DNA from 2 places in the Halovibrio sp. HP20-59 genome. Region 1 is predicted to be linked to the other one. Evidence: predicted binding sites of a transcription regulator. Region 1 holds the regulator's gene; the other holds the start of a gene.

What was found. Region 1 encodes FliA, which starts transcription of late flagellar genes. Its sites were predicted from a motif close to CTAAAGTTNNNNNNNNNNCNGCCGATA; they were not measured.
Positions count from the first base shown of each region.
Region 2: RZA33_RS11340 (MbtH family protein) is a predicted target of FliA. The motif match lies at 8,343-8,369, and genes of this name have one in related genera.

Region 1 covers NZ_JAWJUW020000012.1:41,378-52,117, forward strand. Annotated here, with positions in the region: gene flhB (flagellar biosynthesis protein FlhB) at 1-303, shown strand, start outside; gene flhA (flagellar biosynthesis protein FlhA) at 300-2,387, shown strand; gene flhF (flagellar biosynthesis protein FlhF) at 2,464-4,641, shown strand; gene RZA33_RS13720 (hypothetical protein) at 4,638-5,207, shown strand; gene RZA33_RS13725 (flagellar protein FlhE) at 5,233-5,640, shown strand; gene RZA33_RS13730 (RNA polymerase sigma factor FliA) at 5,667-6,371, shown strand; gene RZA33_RS13735 (motility protein A) at 6,409-7,230, shown strand; gene RZA33_RS13740 (OmpA/MotB family protein) at 7,236-7,907, shown strand; gene RZA33_RS13745 (hypothetical protein) at 7,919-8,452, opposite strand; gene RZA33_RS13750 (adenosylcobalamin-dependent ribonucleoside-diphosphate reductase) at 8,677-10,740, shown strand, end outside.
Region 2 covers NZ_JAWJUW020000008.1:122,231-132,970, reverse strand. Annotated here, with positions in the region: gene RZA33_RS11360 (amino acid adenylation domain-containing protein) at 1-1,905, opposite strand, end outside; gene RZA33_RS11355 (condensation domain-containing protein) at 1,931-6,553, opposite strand; gene RZA33_RS11350 (4'-phosphopantetheinyl transferase family protein) at 6,565-7,326, opposite strand; gene RZA33_RS11345 (thioesterase II family protein) at 7,304-8,044, opposite strand; gene RZA33_RS11340 (MbtH family protein) at 8,034-8,279, opposite strand; gene RZA33_RS11335 (FecR/PupR family sigma factor regulator) at 8,536-8,754, opposite strand; gene RZA33_RS11330 (RNA polymerase factor sigma-70) at 9,021-9,536, opposite strand; gene RZA33_RS11325 (inositol monophosphatase family protein) at 9,840-10,637, shown strand.

The sequences.
Region 1 (10,740 bases):
CGGCTAGTGGCAAAAGGCGCCGATGCGGTGGCTGCGCGGATTCGTGAAATTGGTGAAGAAGCCGGTGTTGCCCGTTTGCAGGCACCGCCGCTGGCGCGTGCCCTGTATCATCACGTGGACCTAGAAGCAGAAGTGCCCGCTGAACTGTATACCGCCGTGGCGGAAGTAATGGCCTGGGCCTACCGCCTTAAGCAAGTCGCTCAACAAGGAGGCGAGGTGCCCCCAACCCCTGATAATCTGCCGGTTCCGCCGGAGCTGGAAAACCCTGGGCACAGCCCCGGTGGTAATGAGGCGCAACCATGAAAGGCTTGAGTCAGCTAGTGGGTAAGCGCGACTGGATGAACGATGTACGCATGAAGCTGCTGGTTGGGCCGCTGCTTATCCTCATGATCTTGGGCATGATGATTGTGCCCTTGCCGCCTTTCGCGCTCGATTTACTTTTCACCTTCAATATCGCGCTGGCCATTATGGTGCTAATGGTCAGCATGTTTACCCAGAAGCCGCTGGATTTTGCGGCGTTTCCTGCGGTGTTGCTATTTACCACGCTGCTGCGCCTGTCGCTTAACGTCGCGTCTACCCGCGTGGTGCTCATGGAGGGCCACCAAGGCGGCGCCTCTGCGGGTAAGGTCATTGAAGCGTTTGGGGCGTTTCTGGTCGGCGGCAATTTCGCCGTTGGTTTGGTGGTCTTCCTGATTCTTGTCATCATCAACTTTATGGTGATTACCAAAGGTGCCGGCCGTATTGCCGAAGTCGGTGCCCGTTTTACGCTGGATGCGATGCCCGGTAAGCAAATGGCCATCGATGCCGACCTGAACGCCGGCTTAATCGGTGAAGACGACGCCAAAAAGCGCCGCGCAGAAGTCGCCCAAGAAGCCGATTTCTTCGGTTCCATGGATGGCGCAAGCAAGTTTGTCCGCGGTGACGCCATCGCCGGCTTGGTGATTATGGTGGTCAATATCATCGGCGGGCTGATGATCGGCATGCTTCAGCACGATATGAGCTTTGGCGCTGCTGGCCAGACCTATATGCTATTGGCGATCGGCGACGGCCTGGTGGCGCAAATTCCTGCCCTGGTGATCTCGACCGCCGCGGGTGTCACGGTATCGCGGGTAAGTACCGACACGAACGAAGACATTGGCCAGCAAATGATCAGCCAACTGTTCGTTAATCCCCAGGTACTGATATTGGCTGCTGTCGTGATGGGGCTATTGGGCATGGTGCCCGGCATGCCCAATTTCGTGTTTTTATTCTTTACCGCGCTGTTGGCGGGTCTGGCGTGGTTTATTATGCGCCAAAAAGAGCGCTCAATGGTCAAGGAGGAAATCGCCGCCGCGCCGGTGCCTTTACAAGAGACCCCCGAAGCGAGCTGGGAAGACGTACAGCTGGTCGATACACTCGGCTTAGAGGTGGGGCACCGCTTAATACCGCTGGTTGATTCGCGCCAAAAAGGCGAGCTGCTCGGGCGAATTAAAAGCGTGCGTAAGAAGTTTGCCCAAGAGGTCGGCTTCCTGCCGCCGGTGGTGCACATCCGCGATAATTTAGAGCTGCCGCCTAACGCCTATGTGCTGTCGATGAAAGGCGCTGAAATTGGCCGCGCCGAGGCGCAGCCAGGCAAGTGGCTGGCGATTAATCCCGGCCAGGTCTCGGGTGAATTGCAGGGAACCCATACCGAAGACCCCGCCTTTGGCCTGCCCGCTATATGGATCGATAGTAACCAGCGAGAGCATGCCCAGGTGTATGGCTACACCGTGGTCGACGCCAGTACCGTGATAGCGACCCACTTAAACCACCTGTTGCATCGCCATTCGCCAGAGATGCTGGGCCGCCAAGAAGTCCAGAAGCTGCTGGATAAAATGGGCGATGATCAAAAAGCGCTGGTCGAAGAGGTGATTCCCAAAGCGATTTCGCTGACCGTGTTACAGCGTATTTTACAAAATCTGTTGGACGAAGACGTCTCTATCCGCGATATGCGCACTATTTTGGATACTCTAGCGGAGTACGCCCAGCAGCAAAAAGATCCCAACGAGTTGACGGCGCTAGTGCGCGTGTCGCTGGGGCGCGCGATTGTCCAGCAGTGGTTTGCCGGTCAGGAGACGCTCAACGTCATGGGATTGGATGCCCAGCTGGAACAAGTGCTGGTGCAGGCCATGAACGGCAACGGCGCGATGGAGCCAGGCTTGGCAGAAACACTAATGACCCAGGCGCAGCAGGCGTTGGAGCGCCACGAAAGTTTAGGCGAACCACCGGTGCTGGTCGTGCAACACTCACTGCGTGGGGTGCTGTCACGCTTCTTACGCCGTCGTCTACGTCATATGGCGGTATTGTCTCAGGCAGAAATTCCCGATGACCGCACGCTAAAAGTGACCACGGTGGTGGGCGGTAGGTAATCACACACCGTGCTAGGGTCATGCTAAGGCATAGCTTAGAGCGTCGACCATTTCTAGAATAGGTAAAGGGTGAGTCATGAGTGTGAGACGTTTCGTGGGAGTCAATAGTCGCGATGTAATGCGCCAAGTGCGCGAAACGCTCGGTGAAGATGCTCTGATCGTGGCCAATCGGCGTACCGAAGGCGGCGTAGAAATTCTGGCCATGGCGGACGAAGCTATTGACCATTTTGATCCCTCACCCGAGCCTTTGCCGCCCGAAGCCCCGGCAGCGCCGCCGCAAGATACGATGCAGGCAATGAGTGAGCGTTTACTGCGCGAAATGCAGGACATGCGAGAGCTACTGGCCAGCCAGCCTGCAAAAGCCGCTGCGCCCATCCAGGCGGCGCCAACGGGCACCGTTGAACGACTTCGCCAATTGCTATGCAAGGTGGGCTTTAGTAGCGAGCTTGCCGATGAACTCCTAACCGGGCTTCCCGAGCCGCTGGCGGGCTTAAACGCCGATAGCCAAGCGCCGCTGGATTGGCTGCGCAAGCAGTTAATGCAGCGGCTTAGTGTGCTTAGCGATGAAGCGAGCTTTTTTGATCAAACCGGTATTGTGGCGCTTGTAGGGCCAACGGGCGTGGGTAAAACCACCACCACCGCCAAGCTAGCCGCGCGGTTTGTGATGCGCCACGGCACGCGCCCGGTGGCGCTGGTGACCACCGATAGCTTCCGGATCGGTGCCCACGAGCAATTGCGGATTTATGCGCGCCTGCTGGATACCCCCATGTACGCGCTGGATGCCGAGCAACCCATCGACGATTTACTGGGACGCTTGCAGGGCAAACAGTGGGTAATTATCGACACCGTGGGCATGAGCCAGCGTGACCAGCGGGTGATTGAGCAAATCGCCCACCTTCAGGGCGGGCGTTCGCGGGTGCGACTGGTGTTACTACTCAACGCCGCCAGCCAGCCGGAAACCCTCGAAGAAGTGGTGCTGCGCTACCGGCAGGCCGCGCGCTCAGCGGGCGCTGAATTAGATGATTGCATTATTACCAAGCAGGATGAGGCGGGTTGCCTAGCGCCAGTGTTGGATATCGTAATGCGTCATGGCATGCGGGTGTTGTTTGGCTCCTACGGGCAGCAGGTGCCCGAAGACATGGCCCTTGCCGCCCCCGGTGCACTAGTGGATCAAGCGCTGAGTACCGCGACACCACAGCGTGAACGGGTGCAAGCTGCCGATGCGCCGATGGGCATGCCGCGCTGGTCGCGGGATGTGCTGGGCCAAGGGCGGCGTTTATCGTCGCTGCTGGCACGGCTGCGCCAGCGTGTGACGGGATTTGCCGCACTAGAAGAACTTTGGAACCTAGCCGCACTGCCGAGCAGTGTGCAAGACCAGCGCCTTAATGCCCTGCTGGCGGACTACCCACCGAGCGACGCCATGCTGGGCATGGCGTGGTCAGCGCGACGCAATGAGCGTGGCTGCGACTGGGCAATGCCCGATATAGGCTTGGACACAGAGGGCGCGTGGCTGGCGTTACCGTGGCTGCAGCATCGCCATGTGGCCGGTTGGCAGCCGCGCTTGGCCGCGCTGTCAGCCTCAAACGGCGTCGCGGTGCACTTATTGCCACGCTTGCCCGAGGCGGATGCGCTCGGGTGGCTAGAGGCCCAGCATTTGACCTGGATCAGCCAGGTCGCTGCCAGTCAGCGTATATTCGCTTACCGCGAACGCCAGACGCTGCGCCAACTGTTTCACGACAGCGTGCTAACCCATCACGTAAGTGTGCGTTTTCGTGGTCAATCCATGCAGTTGTGGACCGCCTATGCTGAAGTTGAGGACGCCTCTGGCCTCGCGCTTTTGGCGTGGTATGGCGAAGTACGTAACCCTGAAAGCGCCAAGGTGGTAACGCGCCGCTATTGGCTCACTCCCGCACGCCTGGGCTCGGAGGTGCTGTCGTTACTACTTACCCAGCTACACAGCGAAGGGCTGGCGCCGTTGACACGGCGCGCTTGGCAGCAGCTGAAAGACGCCGATAGCGGCGATGTCAACGCCGACGTGCGCCTGCTCATGGCCAGCGGTGTGGCAGCGGTCGCCGGGCACCTTGATGTGGCTGACGATGACGACGCCCAAACGCTGCGCGGGGATCTGCTCAACCTATTGGGTGCCCGTCGGCGGCGTCGCGATAGCGGTATGCTGGATGCATTGGTCTACGTGTTTATGGCCCGCGATGCGATTCGCCAAATGGGCAGTATCAGTCGAGAGGGTGTGGCGTGAGCGAACAAGATCAAGCCTCAGGGCTGCGCAAGTGGGCAAATTTGCAGCGTCAACAGCAGCAGGCCGATGCGCCTGGGGATGTTGCCGCGGCGGAGTATGTCGCAGAAAGCGTCCAGGAGCCGTCGCTAGTTGCGGCGGCGTCTGCGGCGGTGACGCCTGTGGCAGCCAAACCGCCCGGGCCCAAAATTCCCCTGGTGGTGGTCGGGCTGTCCGGTAGCGGTGCGGCGCAGGTGAGCAAGGTCAGGGCTCGCCTGGGGCAATGGTCAGTGCTAGGTCGCAGCTGGGCCGGTGACCCCGACGATTGGGACATTCATATCGTCAAGGCCGAGGCTGCCAATCTCGCCCAGTTGCGCGATGAATACAGCCGGTGGGCGTTGTGGATCGATAGTGACGCCGACGCTTTTGCCGCGATGTACCGTACGTTGCGCTTGCTGCGTGAGCACGGCGGGCCGGACCGTGTACTGGCTCTTCACGAACCGCACTTGCCGCGCCAAGGATTGCTCGATAACTTGCGGGAAGCTGCCGACTATTACTTAAGTATGAAATTACTGGTACTGGCACGATGAGCTCACTCGGCCGAGGACAACAAGCATGCTAAGCTGGCCTGTCAAAACGCTAGGTTGGGTTGTGTTATTGATAACACAACTGGGTAACGCACACGCGGTAGCGGGGAGCTGGAGTACACAGGTCCCCGGGCTGATGGTGGCGATGAGTGATCGGGCCAGCGCCACACAAGAGGTCGCGCCACCGGCAGCGGCCAACGTAGAGGCCAGCCAGATTGAACGTGTTCAGTGGCAGTTTCAGTACCCTCCCGGTGCGCGCTTAAACGCCTGGCTGTGCCACCCAGAGCAGTGTGTTGCGTTAACCGGGATGCGTGGTTCTACCCGCGCACTAGCGGGACAAGTAGCCGATGCGCCGTTACATTTTCGCTTCGCCTTACACCCAGGTCAGCGGCCTGTTCGGGTGCAGGGGTTGCAGATGATTGTGAACTATCAGTGAAGGCTGTTTAGCCGCGAGGCGAGAGAATGTACACAGCACAGGGTAGGATCAAACAAAGCGAGCTATTGACGCAGTATATGCCCATGGTGCGACGTCAGGCCTTGACGCTACAGGTCCGATTGCCCGCCAGCATTGAGCTCGATGACCTTATTCAAGCGGGGATGGTGGGGTTGCTGGAAGCGCTTGGTCGTTTCGATGCCAACCAAGGCGCCACCTTCGCCACCTTTGCCAGCCAGCGTATTCGTGGCGCGATGATGGACGAGTTGCGCACCCGTGACTGGCTGCCGCGCAGCGTGCGCCGTTCAGCACGTGCGGTCGATGGCGCTGTTCGCCAACTAGAGCAGCAGCTAGGGCGGGCACCGGAAGAGCAAGAAATTGCCCAGCACCTTGAGATGCCGCTGAGTGAATACCAACAGCTTCTCAACGACACTAACAGCGGCCAATTATTGCCTTTTGAGGAACTGGTCGCTGAGGGTGGAGAGCCCATCAACCATGAGCCGGGTAACTCGCCGTTTGAGCAATTACTGGATGGCCAGCAGCGACAAACCTTGGTTGACGCGATTGAAGCGCTGCCCGAACGTGAAAAGCTGCTAATGGCGCTGTACTACCAAGAGGAGCTTAACCTCAAGGAAGTCGGCGCGGTGCTTGGCGTGACGGAATCGCGCGTTTCTCAACTGCACAGTCAGGCCGTGAGTCGTTTACGCGCGCGGTTACACGACTCGTTGGAATAGCAACTTTTACTCACTTGTGACCGGCAAGGAACCGTGAATGAACCCTTCAACGTTGATTGGCATCTTTGCCAGCATATTACTGCTGGTTAGCGTGCTGTTTTTTACCGCAGAGTCTCCCGAGAGCTTTGTCAATTTACCGGGCCTGGCGATCGTGATCACCGGCACCTTGGCGGCTACCTTTATCAGCTACCCGCTGAGAGAAGTGCTGCGCGTCGTGCGCTTGGTGGGGTTGGTGTTTCGGCGCGAAAATACCTATATGCGCGACGATATCCGCGAACTGGTGGATATGTCGCGGCTTTGGTTTAAAGGCGACGTGCGGGCAGTGGAGCGCGAGCTTGAGCACACCCGCAACCCTTTCCTGCGCACCGGGATACAGCTGGTCATTGCCAACACCAAGGAAGACGAAATTTTTGACATGCTGCGCTGGCGGATTGCCCGCCTTAAAGCCCGCGAACATGCCGAAGCGCAAATATTTCGCACCATGGCCACCTACGCGCCCGCCTTTGGCATGATCGGCACCCTGGTAGGGCTTGTGAACATGCTGGAAGTGATGGATGCGGGCGACCTGCAGGTTATCGGACCGCGCATGGCGGTGGCGCTGCTCACTACCTTCTACGGTATTTTACTCGCTAACTTAGTGTTTAAGCCGATCGCCGTAAAACTAGAGCGCCGCACCGAAGAGCGTCTGATCACCATGAACATGGTGCTCGAAGGAATCTCGCTGATTACCAAGCGTCGGTTACCGTCGTTTATCGAAGAGACGCTCAACTCCTTCGTCGCCAACTACCACGATGAAATTCGGGATAATAACGTCAAGCCGAGACCTGATTCTTCGGTGAGCTCGGCAGCGAAGGGATAGCTATCATGTTAGACCGTGATACCCGTCATGCTCTGGAAATACCGGTCTCGGCCAGTGAGGATGATGGTTGGCTAACCAGCTACCTGGATGTATTGACGCTGTTAATCACGCTGTTTGTACTGCTGCTTTCACTGACCCCGCCGGGTGGCGGTGAAGCCGCCGATACGGCGTTCATGCGTAGCGCCAGCGCTGTGTCATCACTGCCGCTGGCGTCCCTGGCCACCGGCATACAGCCGCGCCACGAAGGATTGCAGCCGCAGTTTTCAGGGCTCAATATCCCCGGGGTGAATGTTTCGCAAGGGCGCGAAGGGGTCACGTTGCGAATTGATACCAGCCTTCTGTTTCCCAGTGGCCAAGCCGTGCTCACTACCCAGGGGCGAGGCGTTGTAGAAAGCCTGATTGAGGTGCTGGCCAGTTTTGGCGGTGAGATCTCAGTGGAAGGCCATACCGACAGCGTGCCTATTTCAACGGCCCGCTTCCCCTCTAATTGGGAACTTTCAGCCGCTCGGGCGATTGCCGTTGTGCGCCATTTAGAGCGCCAAGGGTTCGACGTTTCGCAGACCCGGGCCGTAGGCTACGCCGATACTCAGCCCATAGAAGCAAACGCAACGGCAGCTGGGCGAGCGGCCAATCGGCGTGTGGAGCTGTTGCTTAGGCAGCAGGTCGAAGGCGAATAGCCGAGGGCGCTTTAAGTCGTTGACCCGCTGCCTTCACACTGGCTAAGCATCCGGTTAATTGCCGCGTCGGCGCCTTGCAGGCTAAAGGTCATGTACCACGGTTCCCGCTCTTGTTGGTCAAAACTGATAAACAGCTGCTCGCCTTCACGCATACCCGCCATCAGCGACTGCATGTCAGTTAAGTAAAAATGCGCATAAAAGCCGTCATCGCCGCGCTCGGTGATAAATTCCGCCATGGTGTCGATCACCGGCTGTTGATCAATACGCAGCCGGGCGGGCACTAGGTTTACCGTACGGCTCTCCCCCTGGTGCTGTTCAAGGGTGACGCGCATTTCCAGCCAGGGTAAGTCGCAAACTCCTGCGGTAGCATTCAGGCTCAGCGTGGCGTCCGAGTAACTGTGGGTTTCTATCGCGCGGTAGTGGCGTTCGTCCCCCAGTGAGAGCACCATTGACTGCCAATGGTCGTGGCTAACCACATCGTCGTTATTAAACGTGGCGGCGTTAGCCATGGGCGCTATGACCATCAATGAAACGGCCACTGCCATTGTTCTTAACATCGTTACTAGCATAGTGATTAACCCAAATCCTCAGTGTATAGCGAGTGCGAGATTGGCAGAAGAGTAACGCGCTGATTTTTCTATATCTGGTAGAAAAATTCCCAAAAATAGCCGCATATTGTGTAAAGCCGTGTCTATACTGCACTCCAACGCCATCAAAAGTGCGCCTGTTTGAGCGCTATTGTCACCCCGTTGTGAAGGAGTTTTGCGACATGAGCACCGCTGCTAAGGCTGTGAAGACTTCGAATGATGTCCCGATGCAGGCCCCCTCGCGGGAGATTTGGGATGCCAAATACCGCCTTAAAGATCGCCATAGCCAACCTGTCGATCAGGATGTCGGCGCCACGTTTGAACGGGTTGCTCGCGCCCTGGCAGCGGTCGAAGGTGATAAAGCCGAAGAGTGGCTGCCTAAATTTCGCTGGGCGTTGGAAAACGGCGCCATTCCCGCCGGGCGTATTCTTTCCAACGCGGGCGCTGAGGCCTACAAGCCCGCGGTGAGCCTGATTAACTGTACCGTCTCGCGCACCATTCGTGACTCGATGCGCGATATTCTCGATTCCGTCGTCGATGCGGGCATGACGCTGAAATCCGGGGCTGGTATCGGCTACGACTTCTCGACGCTGCGCCACAAGGGTGCCTTTGTATTTGGCGCTGGTGCGGGCACTAACGGCCCGCTGGCGTTTATGGATATCTACGACAAAATGTGCTTTACCGTGGCTTCTGCCGGTGGCCGCCGTGGTGCCCAAATGGGCACCTTCGATGTCGGCCATCCGGATGTGCACGAGTTTATTCAGGCTAAGCGCGAAGCGGGACGTCTGCGTCAGTTTAACCTTAGCTTACTGATCACCGACGAGTTCATGGAGGCAGTGAAAGACAATACCGACTGGCCGCTGGCCTTTCCGCTACACCCCGGTGAGAAAGACGACGTTAAAGCGGAAGACCTGATCTACCGCGACTGGCCGGTGGTTGAAGAGGGCTACACGGTGGATGCCGAAGGCCGCGTCGCCTGCCGCATTGTCGAAGTGATTAAAGCGCGGGAGTTGTGGGACACCATCATGTCCTCCACCTACGACTACGCCGAACCCGGCTTTATCCTGATCGACCAGGTTAACCGCATGAACAATAACTGGTTCTGCGAAGATATCCGTGCGACGAACCCCTGTGGCGAACAACCCCTGCCGCCGGAAGGTGCCTGCCTGCTAGGCTCGGTCAATCTGACCAAGTTTGTGATTGACCCTTTCGGTGCCGAGCCGCGCTTTGACTGGGAGCGCTACCGCAAAGTGGTCGCGATCTTCACCCGTATGCTCGATAACGTGGTCGAAATTGCCGGGCTTCCGCTACCCCAGCAGCAGCGCGAAATTGAAGCCAAGCGCCGCCACGGGATGGGATTTTTGGGCTTGGGGTCAACGCTCACCATGCTCAAAATCCCTTATGGCTCTAAGCAGTCGCTGGTGTTCACCGAGGAAGTCAGTCGCCATTTAGCGATAGAAGGTTGGCAACAGGCACTGGAGCTCTCTAAAGAGAAAGGCATGGCACCCGTGCTTGAGCAGGAGCACACCATTACGCCCAAAATGCTGCGTGAGCGGCCACAGCTGGCCAATGATGGCTACGAAGTGGGCGATCAGGTGCCGGGGCGTATCCTGCACGCCCGTTATAGCCAGTACATGGCCCAAGTGGCCGCGCTTGAGCCGGAGTTGGTGGCTGCGCTTTCCGAGCACGGCGCGCGCTTTACCCACCACAGCTCGATTGCACCGACCGGGACGATTTCGCTGTCGATGGGTAACAATGCGTCCAATGGCATTGAGCCTTCGTTCTCGCACCGGTACTTCCGCAATATTATCCAGTCGGGTAAGAAAACCAAGGAACAGGTCGAAGTCGTCTCCTTTGAGCTGGCCGCCTACCGTCACTTTATTGCATCTGATGCGGTGGACAGCGATCTACCCGATTATTTTGTCACTGCCGATGCGGTCTCTCCCGAACAGCATGTGGCCGTTCAGGCTGCCGCCCAGCACTGGGTGGATTCGGCGATCTCGAAAACGGTCAACGTACCTACCGAGTTTCCCTTTGAACAGTTCCAGGACCTCTATTTGCAGGCCTATGAAAGCCGCCTAAAAGGGTGCACTACCTTTCGCTTTAACCCCGAAGCTTTCCAAGGCGTGCTGGTGCGCGAAGACGACCTCAAAAATACCACCTATGTATTTGAGCTGGAAAACGGCGAAACCCTTGAGCTTACCGGGGATGAGACGGTGATTTACGACGGGGAAGCGCATAACGCC
Region 2 (10,740 bases), on a different contig from region 1:
CTCAATTACCACGCCTTTTGGCGTGCCCGTGGAACCAGAGGTATAAAGAAGGTAAGCCACCTCGCCGAGGACAGGCTCTGGAAACGACAATTCACTACCCGCTTCATCCACTTCTTGTGGCAGCCCTACACTGTGGATACCCGGAAGGGCCAGTGCTGCGAGTTCCGCCACGCTTTCAGCGCTCACCACTAGCGCAGGCTGGGCATCCTCAAGCACCCGCCGTTTACGGTCTACGGGCCACTCTGGATCAAGCGGCAGGTAGGAGGCACCTACACGCCATACTGCCAGTAGCAGCACGACCAAATCAGTGGAACGGGGCAAATTGAGCGCTACATAATCTCCATGTTTGACGCCCTGATTATCCAACCACCGCGCGATACCATTGATGCGGGCTTCTAATTGGGCGTAGCTCAGCGTGCGGCCCTGCTCTTCAATGGCAATGGCATCCGGCGTCGAAGCCGCCCAGGCAGCGATATGGGCCGCTACGCTACGTTCCCCAACATCAACTTCTTCATCATCGGCCAACAACAATGCCCGCTGCTGTTCAGGGGAAACAAGCGGCACCAAAAGTAGCTTTTGCGCGGGGTCGGCTAGGCCCGCCTGTAGCAGCGTCTGGTACTGACCCAGCAAACACTCGGCCGCCGCTCGGCTATAGCATGATGGGTCGGTATAGAGCGTCGCCACCACGCCGCTCTCACTGCGGTCAATGTGCAAGGCAAGTTCAAATTCTGCTGATGGCCCTGGCAATTCTCGCAAGCGCCACTGCAAACCCGCCGACTTTAACTCACTCACACCCTCTGAAAATGCGAACCCCGCTGCGAGGTGGCGCTTATCGGGCAGCGCATCAATCGACCAATACTCTTGAGCCTGGGTATGCGCCTCTAGCTGCTCTGCTAAACGGGTAATCCAGCTAGAGAAGTCACTATCAGCGACACCTTCAACCAGCACCGGCAGCACCTTGTCGAAGAGCCCGATTGCCCCTTGCATCACCTCGTAATCCTGGCGGCAGTCGTGTTGCCAGCCGCCCAGCACAAACTCGTTGCTGCTAATCCTAGCGAGTAGCGCCCACCAGGCCGCCTGCAATACTGCCTCTGCGGATACTTGAAGCTCATCTGCCAGGCTATCGATACGCGCTACTAGGTCTGGTCCGAGCGGACAGGCCACATATTCATGTTCTACCCGCACGTCATGGCGGTTAACTTGCCTGGCGGGTAAACGACATGCTCCTGCCTGCTCGGCATGCTGCTGGCGGTTTTGCCAATACTCTCGGCCCTCTTCGGCGTCATCGTCGTTTTCGAGGGAAGCGCGCCACTCGATGAATTGGGAATACTGCAGCGCAGCCTCATCGTCGGTTCCGCCACGCTGCTCGTAAGCATCCACCAACGCCGAGAACAGCGACTCCAGGCTGCCGCGATCCGCCACCAACGCCGAAACAGCCAGCACTAATACCCAGTTTTTTTCACCAGTACGCAGCAGCGCTGGACGTAGCAGCTCGCCACTCTCGACGGCCATGGGCCGAAGCTTGAGCGCCTCACTATAGTTTTTGAGAGCGTCGTTGAGATCGCCGTCGAGCAGTGGTTCCTGGTCATCGCTGCCGCGTAAGTCCTCATACCACCACTCAATAGCAGGTAGTTCTTCAAGCGCCTGGTGACGAAGCCCGCGATACCCCGCCACGCTCTTCAAAGCCGTTGATAGGACTTCATGCTGCTGCCTAAGGTCGCTCAGTGCGCGCTTCAGCCGTGATTTAACGACCGTCCCCTGAATATCTACCACCATGACGTTGACCTGCGTCGACGCTGACTGCTGGGTGTCACCTTCATTAGCTTCCGCCACCGTCAGCACCGCGCGCTGCTCAGGGCTAAGCGGCCAATGGGCAAGGTTCTGCTGTTCCGTTATCGCATTCATTTATCGACTCCCCATACCCGTGACTTTATTGATCGACCAACTCGGCATCGGCGCTTGCCCCTTGGGCCTCTTCCAGCGCCGAACGCTCATAGATGTCTCCCATCGCCACTACAATCTTGCGTGGCCCCTCGTAGGGATCCCGGGCATGGGCCGCTAACATGTTATCGACCATCACCACATCGCCCCGGCGCCAGTCGAAGCGCACGGCACAGGCTTCGTAGGCCTCGCCGACAACCTTCATCATCTCGTCGCTAATCACGGAGCCGTCGCCGAAATAAACATTGCGCGGCAGGCGCTCCTGGCCAACCATGCCAAGCAGGTCTTCTTTCACATCTTGCTCAAGGCAGCTGACGTGGTGGAGCTGCACCTGATTGAAGAACACCCGGTCGCCAGTCACGGGATGCGTCACCACTGCAGGGCAGCGCGTTCGTGTCTGCAGCTCATCATCACCCAACCACTGCCACTCGATGCCCGCTTCTTTGAGCCGCGCTTCCACCTCCTCCTTGCTGTCGGTTTTGAAAAAGTCTCGCCAGCTCACGTCCAGGTTGCGGGTGAAGGTACGTACATAAAGCAGCCCTTTGCGCTCGAACTCCTCCACCACGTCGGCGGGCAGTTGTCGCAACATCTCCCGGCAGTCCACGATCGGTGTGGCACCTCCTACGGGAGAGGGGAATTCGCAAAAGAACAGTTGCTTGCGCGGCCAACGCTCCAAATGCGAACTCTCATTGTGATAAAGAATCATCTGGCGCTCGGGATAGGGGGTTGAACGGTAGGTATTGCGCCCCCCTTCTTTCTTGGGCAGGTCACCATAATTGCCGTACAGGCCCGGCTGGATAGCCTCGGCAAAGGCTTCAAACTCTTGCAGTGTGGTCAGACCAAAATTACGGAACAGGATGCCTGCGTGCGTGCGTAAGTGTTGCTCGATAAAGTCACGCTGGGACGTTGCCCACGCCACCGCATCAAGGTCAGGGTCCGTCGCTTCGATCATGAGAGGAAAGACCCTTTTTTCATCGAGCAATGCCGTTCGTACCGGTGAGTCACTATTGGTCGAGGGGCGTGCACCTGGCTGGGATTTCAAGCTGCCAAGCTTGTTGAGTTTGGAACCTTTTGAAAGCTTGTTTTGCATAGCGTGTTTCTCCATTAGGGGTAAGCGAAACTCCTCAACGGGCGTGCTGGGAGCTTCCACGATCTGCGCTAGTAGCGACTGCCAGGCACCGGTCAAGTGCTCAATGGTTTCGCGTCGGTACAAAGCAGTGGCGTAAACCCACTCGACTGATAGTCCGGTATCGCTCTCATCAACGAATACCGCCATATCGAACTTCGACTCCTGCCGGGGCTGAGGCATTACCTCCACCTCAAGACCCGGAAGTGAGAACCGCTCGGTTGGCATGTTTTGTAGTACGAAGAGGGTTTGTATTAGCGGGGTACGATCCCGCTCACGACCAATCCCCGAAAGCTCGACAATTCTGTCGAAAGGAACATTTTGATGATCGAAGGCATCCAGCACGCTGGTCTGTACGTGCTCAAGCCAGTGGCCGAAATCAATCTGGCCATCAGACAAACGAGACCGCAGCGGGATTACATTGACAAAAAAGCCAATCAACGGCTCAACATCGGGATGGCTACGGCCAGCGACATCGGTTCCCACAATCAGGTCGTGTTGACGGGTCTGGCGATGCATCAACAGCTGGAAACTCGCCAATAGAAGCGTAAATAGCGTGGTGCCATGCTGTGCAGCAAGCTTGTTCAACGCTTGTGATAGGTCTGAACTCAGTGTCATGCTCAGGGCACGACCGGCATGCGATACTTGGCTAGGCCTAGCGAAATCCCCCGGTAGTGTTGAGAGCGGAGGAGCATCACTTAGATAGCGGCGCCAGAAGGTTGCGCTTTGCTCGAAGGCCTCTCCCGACAGTGCTTTCTCATGCCAAGCGGCATAGTCCACGTACTGAATACCAAGCTTGGGTAACCCAGATTCCTTCCCTTCCAGCAACTCCCCATACAGAGAGGCAAATTCCCGGATGAATACGCTCGTGGACCAGCCGTCGAAGACGATGTGGTGAATCACCAGAACCAGGGCATGCTCTTGTGCGCCAAAACGCAGTAAGCCCGCCTTGATTAAAGGGCCCGTGACAAGATCAAACGGTGTGTTCGCATACTCGGTGAAGGTATCTTGCAGATATCGCTGTTGCTCCCGTTCAGAAAGATCACTGCAATCCAAAACAGGAAGTTCGATGTTTCGCTGATCCTCGATAACCGCGATGGGTTCACCACTCTCGCTTTCGGGGTAGTGGGTACGCAATGCTTCATGCCGCGCAACGATGGCATTAACGGTTCTTTCTAGAACCTCTATATTCAACTCCCCTTTCAGGGAAAACAGCGCTGGAAGGTTATAGGCGGCACGCTCACGGTCGCCCGCCTGACTTGCCAAGCGATCAACTAACCAGAGCCGGCGCTGGACAGGTGCCAAAGGTAGTTCCGCAAGGCGGGGAATCGGCATCAGTGGATTCTGGAAACCTCCCTGATGGGAGGCCAAAGGATTCGCCAACCGGCGCTCTACTTCATCAACCACATCACTAAAGCGCGGCTTTTCCATGACCGATCTGGTCGGGAAATCAATCGCCCAATGATCGCTAATGCGCGAAGCCAACTGCACCGCCGCCAGAGAATTACCCCCGCTGGCGAAGAAGTGGGCATTGCTTCCCAGAGGCGTTTCCTTGTTGTTTCCCAGCACTTGGCGCCAGAGCGTCGCTAACGTCTGCTCTGTTTCGCTCCCAGCTTCCGCAGTAGATTGTGATGACTCTCCACTACTAGCGTCCTCATCGTCGCCGCCGCTGACAAAACGCCCAAAGGCGTAAATGGCGTAGGCATCCAGGCTGCCCGCTTCCCAGCCTTGGCGGCAGGCACTGCGCTGCAGTTTGCCGCTGGAGGTTTTGGGAAGGCCACCTGGGTTGAGCAGTAGCACTACCGAAAGCGGCTCATGGCAAGTGCTCCCCACTGTCTCGCTTAGCGCTTCGACCAACTTCTCGGCGGGCACTAGTTTCTGCATACCGCGGGAGACTTCTGCCGCCACGCCGATACCCTCGGCGCCTCCCGGCGTGGTCACGGCAAAGGTTGCAATCCGCCCCTTACGCACCGCTTCCACCTCGGCTTCGATAGCGCTCTCGATATCCTGGGGGTAGACGTTATGGCCGCGCAGAATGATGAGATCCTTGATGCGCCCGGCGATATACAGCTGCCCTTCGTGCAGAAAGCCCAGGTCGCCGGTGCGCAGCCAGCGATCATCGCGGGCGTCATGGTTCTGTGCATCATTATCATCGGTGCGCTGCCAACTGACCCCATCACGGGTGACAAAAGTGTTGGCCGTTGCCTCGGGATTCCGCCAATACCCGTGCGCCACGCTGGGCCCATTGACCCAGATCTCGCCGACGTCACCTTCGGGCAGCGAGTGAAGCCCCTCAGGATCGACAATATCGGTAGCATGACCGGGTTCCGGTGTACCGCAGCCCACCAGGGTGTTGCCTTCAACCGCTGAAACAGCCTTTCCCTCGGCCAACGACTGTTGAGAAAAAACAGTGCCCACCACGCCCGTACCGCGAGGATTACAGCTAACCAGTAGCGTGGCTTCAGCCAAGCCATAGCAGGGTGCTGCGGTGTCAGCGGCGAAGCCCGCTGGGCGGAAGCGTTCAATAAAGCCAGTGAGGGTATCGTGGCGTACCGGCTCAGCGCCTGAGAACGCTACTCGCCAGCTAGATAAGTCGAGTGCCTCAATCTGTTCGTCGCGGATACGCTCAAGACACAGCCGATAGGCGAAATCGGGGCCACCGCTAACAGTTCCGCGGTGGCGGGAGATCGCTTCCAGCCAGCGTACCGGCCGCTGTAAAAAGAAGGTGGGGCTCATCAATACCGCAGGGATACCGCGATAGATGGGCTGCAGCAGGCCACCGATCAGCCCCATGTCGTGGTAAAGCGGCAGCCAACTGACGAAAACATCGTCGGCACCAATCGAGAAGCCTGTCTCGATAGCACGCTCGTTAGCCATCAGGTTCCCATGGCTAACCATAACGCCTTTGGGCGTGGCCGTGGAGCCTGAGGTGTACTGTAAAAAGGCGATATCACCACGCTTTGGGTGATGCTCGACCCAGTGTTCAGCGTGGCTCTCATCTACGCTATCCACAGGGATCAGTTCGGTGCTGCCGAAGCCTTCGCTTGCCGATGCGACCACATCGATAATCGTTGTAGAGGTGAGCACACAGGCGGCCTGGGAGTCGGCGGCAATAGCGAGCAGGCGCGCCAGGTGCTGCTGCTTGGCCGACTCCGGTGGAAAGACCGGCACGGCAACCACCCCGGCGTACAGGCAGGCGAAGAACGCCACCACATAGTGCTCATCGTTATCCAGCAGAATCAAGGCACGCTCACCAGCCGGGAACCGCTGCTGGAGCTCGCTGGCCAGGGCACGGGAACGCCGCTCCAGGGTGGCGTAGTCAAGGGTGGTCTCACCTTGCGCGTTCACTACAATCAGCGCCCTGTCGCTGGGCCTTTCCTGGGCCAGGCGACTTAAATGCTCGACATAGCTTCTAAAAACATAGTCTTTAGAAACATCGTTGTGGGACTGGCTACTGCGAGTTGTCTGGGCGTGCCTTGTATCCATATGCGTACCTACTAAAAGTTCGAATCCTGGAGATAGTGAGTCAGTAAATGACGTTGGTAATTTGGCAGTGCCGCGGGGTACTCACGCTTTATAGTCCCAACCCCGCAGGCAACATGCGCCATATCGACATAACCCAGGGCAGCGGCATAGCCGCTCGGCGCTGGCAGCGGCCATGCTTGCAAAGGTGATGAAATGGGAAGCGAGTGCTCAAGGTGATAGGCGCCTGGCGGCCCTAAAGAGGAAGTGATCGAGAGCGACCGCAAATGATCAGCAATGCCCAGGCCCAGGGCTTTGAGCACCGCCTCTTTAACCACCCAGCGCTCCATAAAGGGCAGTGCGTGGTCGAGTTGCTCACTCGGCGATAGCACCAGCCCTTGCAGCGGCGCCAGTTCGGCCTCGGGTCGGCAGCGCTCAATATCGACCCCCACCGCGCCGCCGGGAGCAAGTGCGATCAGGGCGACATGGCCAGAGTGGGAGACATTGAAAGCAGGTCCATCAGCGTTTTCCAACGCCGGTTTGCCGTAAGCGTTCTGAGTGAACTCCAACTTTTCTGGCGCTATACCGGTGTGCGCTGATAGCAGTCGCCGCAGGGCCGCGCGAGTCGCCACGGCGCGTACGACATCAGCGTGATGACGAAGCCGCTGGGCACGCTGCCACTCGGCTCGGCTCAGCAACCGATCATCTTCGTCAGCCACTGGGGCGTTCAAATCGAGCGATAAGCGCCATACCTCAAGCCCCTCAGGAGCCCCTTCAGCTAACTGCAGGCGCTGCATGGGGCACCTCCTCAAGCCGTCGGATCAGTGCCCGTTCGATAGTCTCCAGCACTTGTGCTTGCTGCTGGCGAATAAAGAAGTGCCCTCCTTCGAACCAGTCCAACGAGAACGCCCCGCCTGCTTCCCGCTGCCACGCTTCTAAACGCTCTCTTTCGATATCGTCATCGCGCCCAGCGAACACCTGTAAGGGGTAAGCAAGCGTCGACCCGCCGCGATAGCGGAAACTGCGGCAGAGGCGATAGTCCGCCGCCAAGACATCGAGAGTGAGGCGCAGCAGTTCCGGGCTTTCGAACACCTCCTCTGGGGTGCCGCCCTGTTGGCGAAGATCCGCAATCAGGGCTTTGTCGTTATCAAGGCCCGCCAAGCGGTCTGAGTCGCGCATTGAGGGCGCCGCGCTGCCTGAGGCGAACAGCATCCGCGGCTGAGGCCGCCCTACATCGCGCAAGCGAGCTGCCATGCCGTAGGCCAACAGCGCCCCCATGCTGTGACCGAACAGGGCAAAGTCGCCACGCATCCGCGTTGCCTGCTCTTCGCACAGCCGCACGACCTGGGTCTCAAAGTCATCGATGAGCGACTCACCCAGGCGCTCACCACGCCCAGGCAGCTCGACGGGATATACCTCGATCCAGGCGGGCAACTGACGCTTCCAGCGCAGATACATAGTGGCGCTAGCCCCGGCACAGGGCAGGCAGAGCAACCTTAAACGCTTAACCTGCATCCACCTGCTCCGCCTCACTTTTGGCCTGCGCATCCATCCACTGGCGCAGCGACAATGGCCGCATATCAGTCCAGGTCTTTTCGACGTAGTCGAGGCAGGTTGGCTTATCGCCGAGCACACCGGTATCGGTCCAGCCAGCGGGAATCGCTTTCCATTCTGGCCAGAGGGAGTACTGCTCTTCGTGGTTAACTAATACGCGGAAGACACCATCTTCACGATCAAAACAGCTTGTCATGGGACTAACCTCACCGTTGTCTAAGAAATGAGAAATAAAACGCAATTGCTTCTCATTACTTAATGACGAGTGAGGCGTCAGAAAATTTAATGCTGGGGGGAAGAAAATAGAAAAAATAAGGAGAGGGGCCGCTAAGGCGTCGGCATAGAATTACCCTTGCCAGGCTAAAAACTGCACCAGTGGCAAGCAGCTTTAGCTCGCGACCATTGAGTTAGCCTGACAACCGAAGGAGGAAGAGCAAAAAACAGTGACTTGATCAGCTGCGCTCATCACCACTTGGGATCATCCCCGTTAGCAGCCATAGCTGTTCGGCTTCACGAAATACCCGGCGGTGCTGAGAAGAAGCCGCTAACCATGCATGAAGCGCCTCGCGATCAGCGGCGCTCAACGTCTCCTCATGCTCGCGCATCAGCCAGTCTAGCGCCGTTTGCCAAACGGCATCATCGCCGCTGTCGTTATCCATCGTTACTGTCAAACCTCGCTACTGCTGCCTGCTGAATACCTGCCTCGGGGAGCGTGTATATTATCAACGCTATTTGCTGACAGTGTAACAAAGCGACAACAAAGAAGGGACGGAACGTGGGCTTACCGATCTGGCAACGTCTGACCTAGGGTGCCTCTGATTAACGTAATGAGCGAAGGCTAGACAAGGCAAAAATCAACGAAAAAGCGGAGTTTACGAGTCGTAAATGAGCATTTTGAGGCGATTTTTAACGCCGTATAGGCAAGCGCAATAGTTAATCAGAGGTTCCCCTGTAGCGACTGGCGGCAATGAGTCAGTGCATCGCGAATCATAAAATTAACTAACGTGGTGGAAATACCTAGCAAGTGGGCCACTTCCCGCTGCGTATGACTTCCCGAACGATAGAGCTCAAAAGCGCGCCGCGTACGCTCGGGCAGCTCGTCCAACGCGTTAACCACCTGGGCCAAGGCCTGGCGATCAATCGCGATCACCTCTGGAGAGTGTGACGCGTAAGAGGTGGTATCCCCCTCCTCTTCTTTTGCAAACAGCGTTGACTCAAACGCCGAACGGCGGCAGCGGTCAATGGCGAGGTTGCGCACCACACGTGACACGTAGGATATGGGCTGCTTCACCTCAAAAAGTGTGGTTGCTTCCGAAATTTTTAGATAAGCATCCTGCACGACATCATCGGCTTGATCAGCATTGCCCAAGACTCTTGCGGCGACACAGCAGAGCCGGGGCCGCTGATTAACGAAGATATCTTCTAACTCAGCGCTCCAGGTCTGGGTATCCACAGCTCGGCCTCCTGCCTTGATTAACACCACGGAATAAATGGAAATAATTATTATTTGCGTTAGAGCCTGACAAGTCAACTGGTGAGAGCTAACTCACTTTTTATAACGATATGCTTGTTGATTTTTTGTTGACTCAGTTAATAGCGACATGTAGCGGGGGCATCTCTCAGACGCCAAATGCATAGATGATCTACCATTAAACCAAATTTACTCCTGTCATCTCCGCGTCATGAATGGCTAGTTACATTGAATGGATACAGTTTTGCGATTCACTAAACACGATGAATGCCCAGGGGAAATACAATGCTCGATAGCAGTAACGACCTACTCGAAACGGTGAAGCAAGCGGCATACGAGGCAGGTGCGCTATTACGCGAGGGATATTCGCTAAAGGGAAGAATTGCCTTTGAGCAAAAAGGGGCATCGGACTTTGTCAGCTACTACGATACGGCCGCTGAGAACATCATTATCGACTGCATCAGCAGCGTTTTTCCCGATATCGCTTTCCTCGGCGAAGAGAGCGGCCTGACGCCCACCGATAGCAACTATACCGTGATCATAGACCCCCTTGATGGCACCAGTAACTTTCTGCATGGGGTGCCTCACTTCTCGGTCTCTATCGCGGTCACCAAGGGCGATGAGTTGATCATCGGTGTTGTTTATCAACCGCTGCTTGATGAAATGCTCTGGGCAAGCCTTGGCACCGGCGTCTTCCTCAACGACACACCGCTCACTACGCCTGAACCGCGCCCACTGAACGAGATGTTAGTAAGCACCTGCCTGCCCTACCACGCTAAAGGCGACTGCACGACGGCCCTAAATCAACTCGCTGCCCTAATGCCCCTGGTGGCCGGTCTCCGCAGCCCAGGCTCAGCGGCGCTGGAACTCGCCTATACCAGCGTGGACCGGTTTGATGCTTTTTGGTCTCAAGGCGCTGCGCTCGACTTTTGGGATATCGCCGCTGGCATTGTGATTGCCAGAGAAGCTGGCTACATCGTCACGGATCTCACTGGCGAGCCGAATCCCGCTCAATGGAATAGCTTACTGGCGGCACACCCCGAAAAACATAGCCAACTGCTAGCGTGTTTAGCGTCCTGCTGATAAACGATCAACGCCCTCTCTAATCGCATCGGTTAGCCAATCAAGCAGAGGCTAACCGCCTGAGACCTACCCCTTGCCAGCTTTCCCCAAGCGGCGTTTGTCA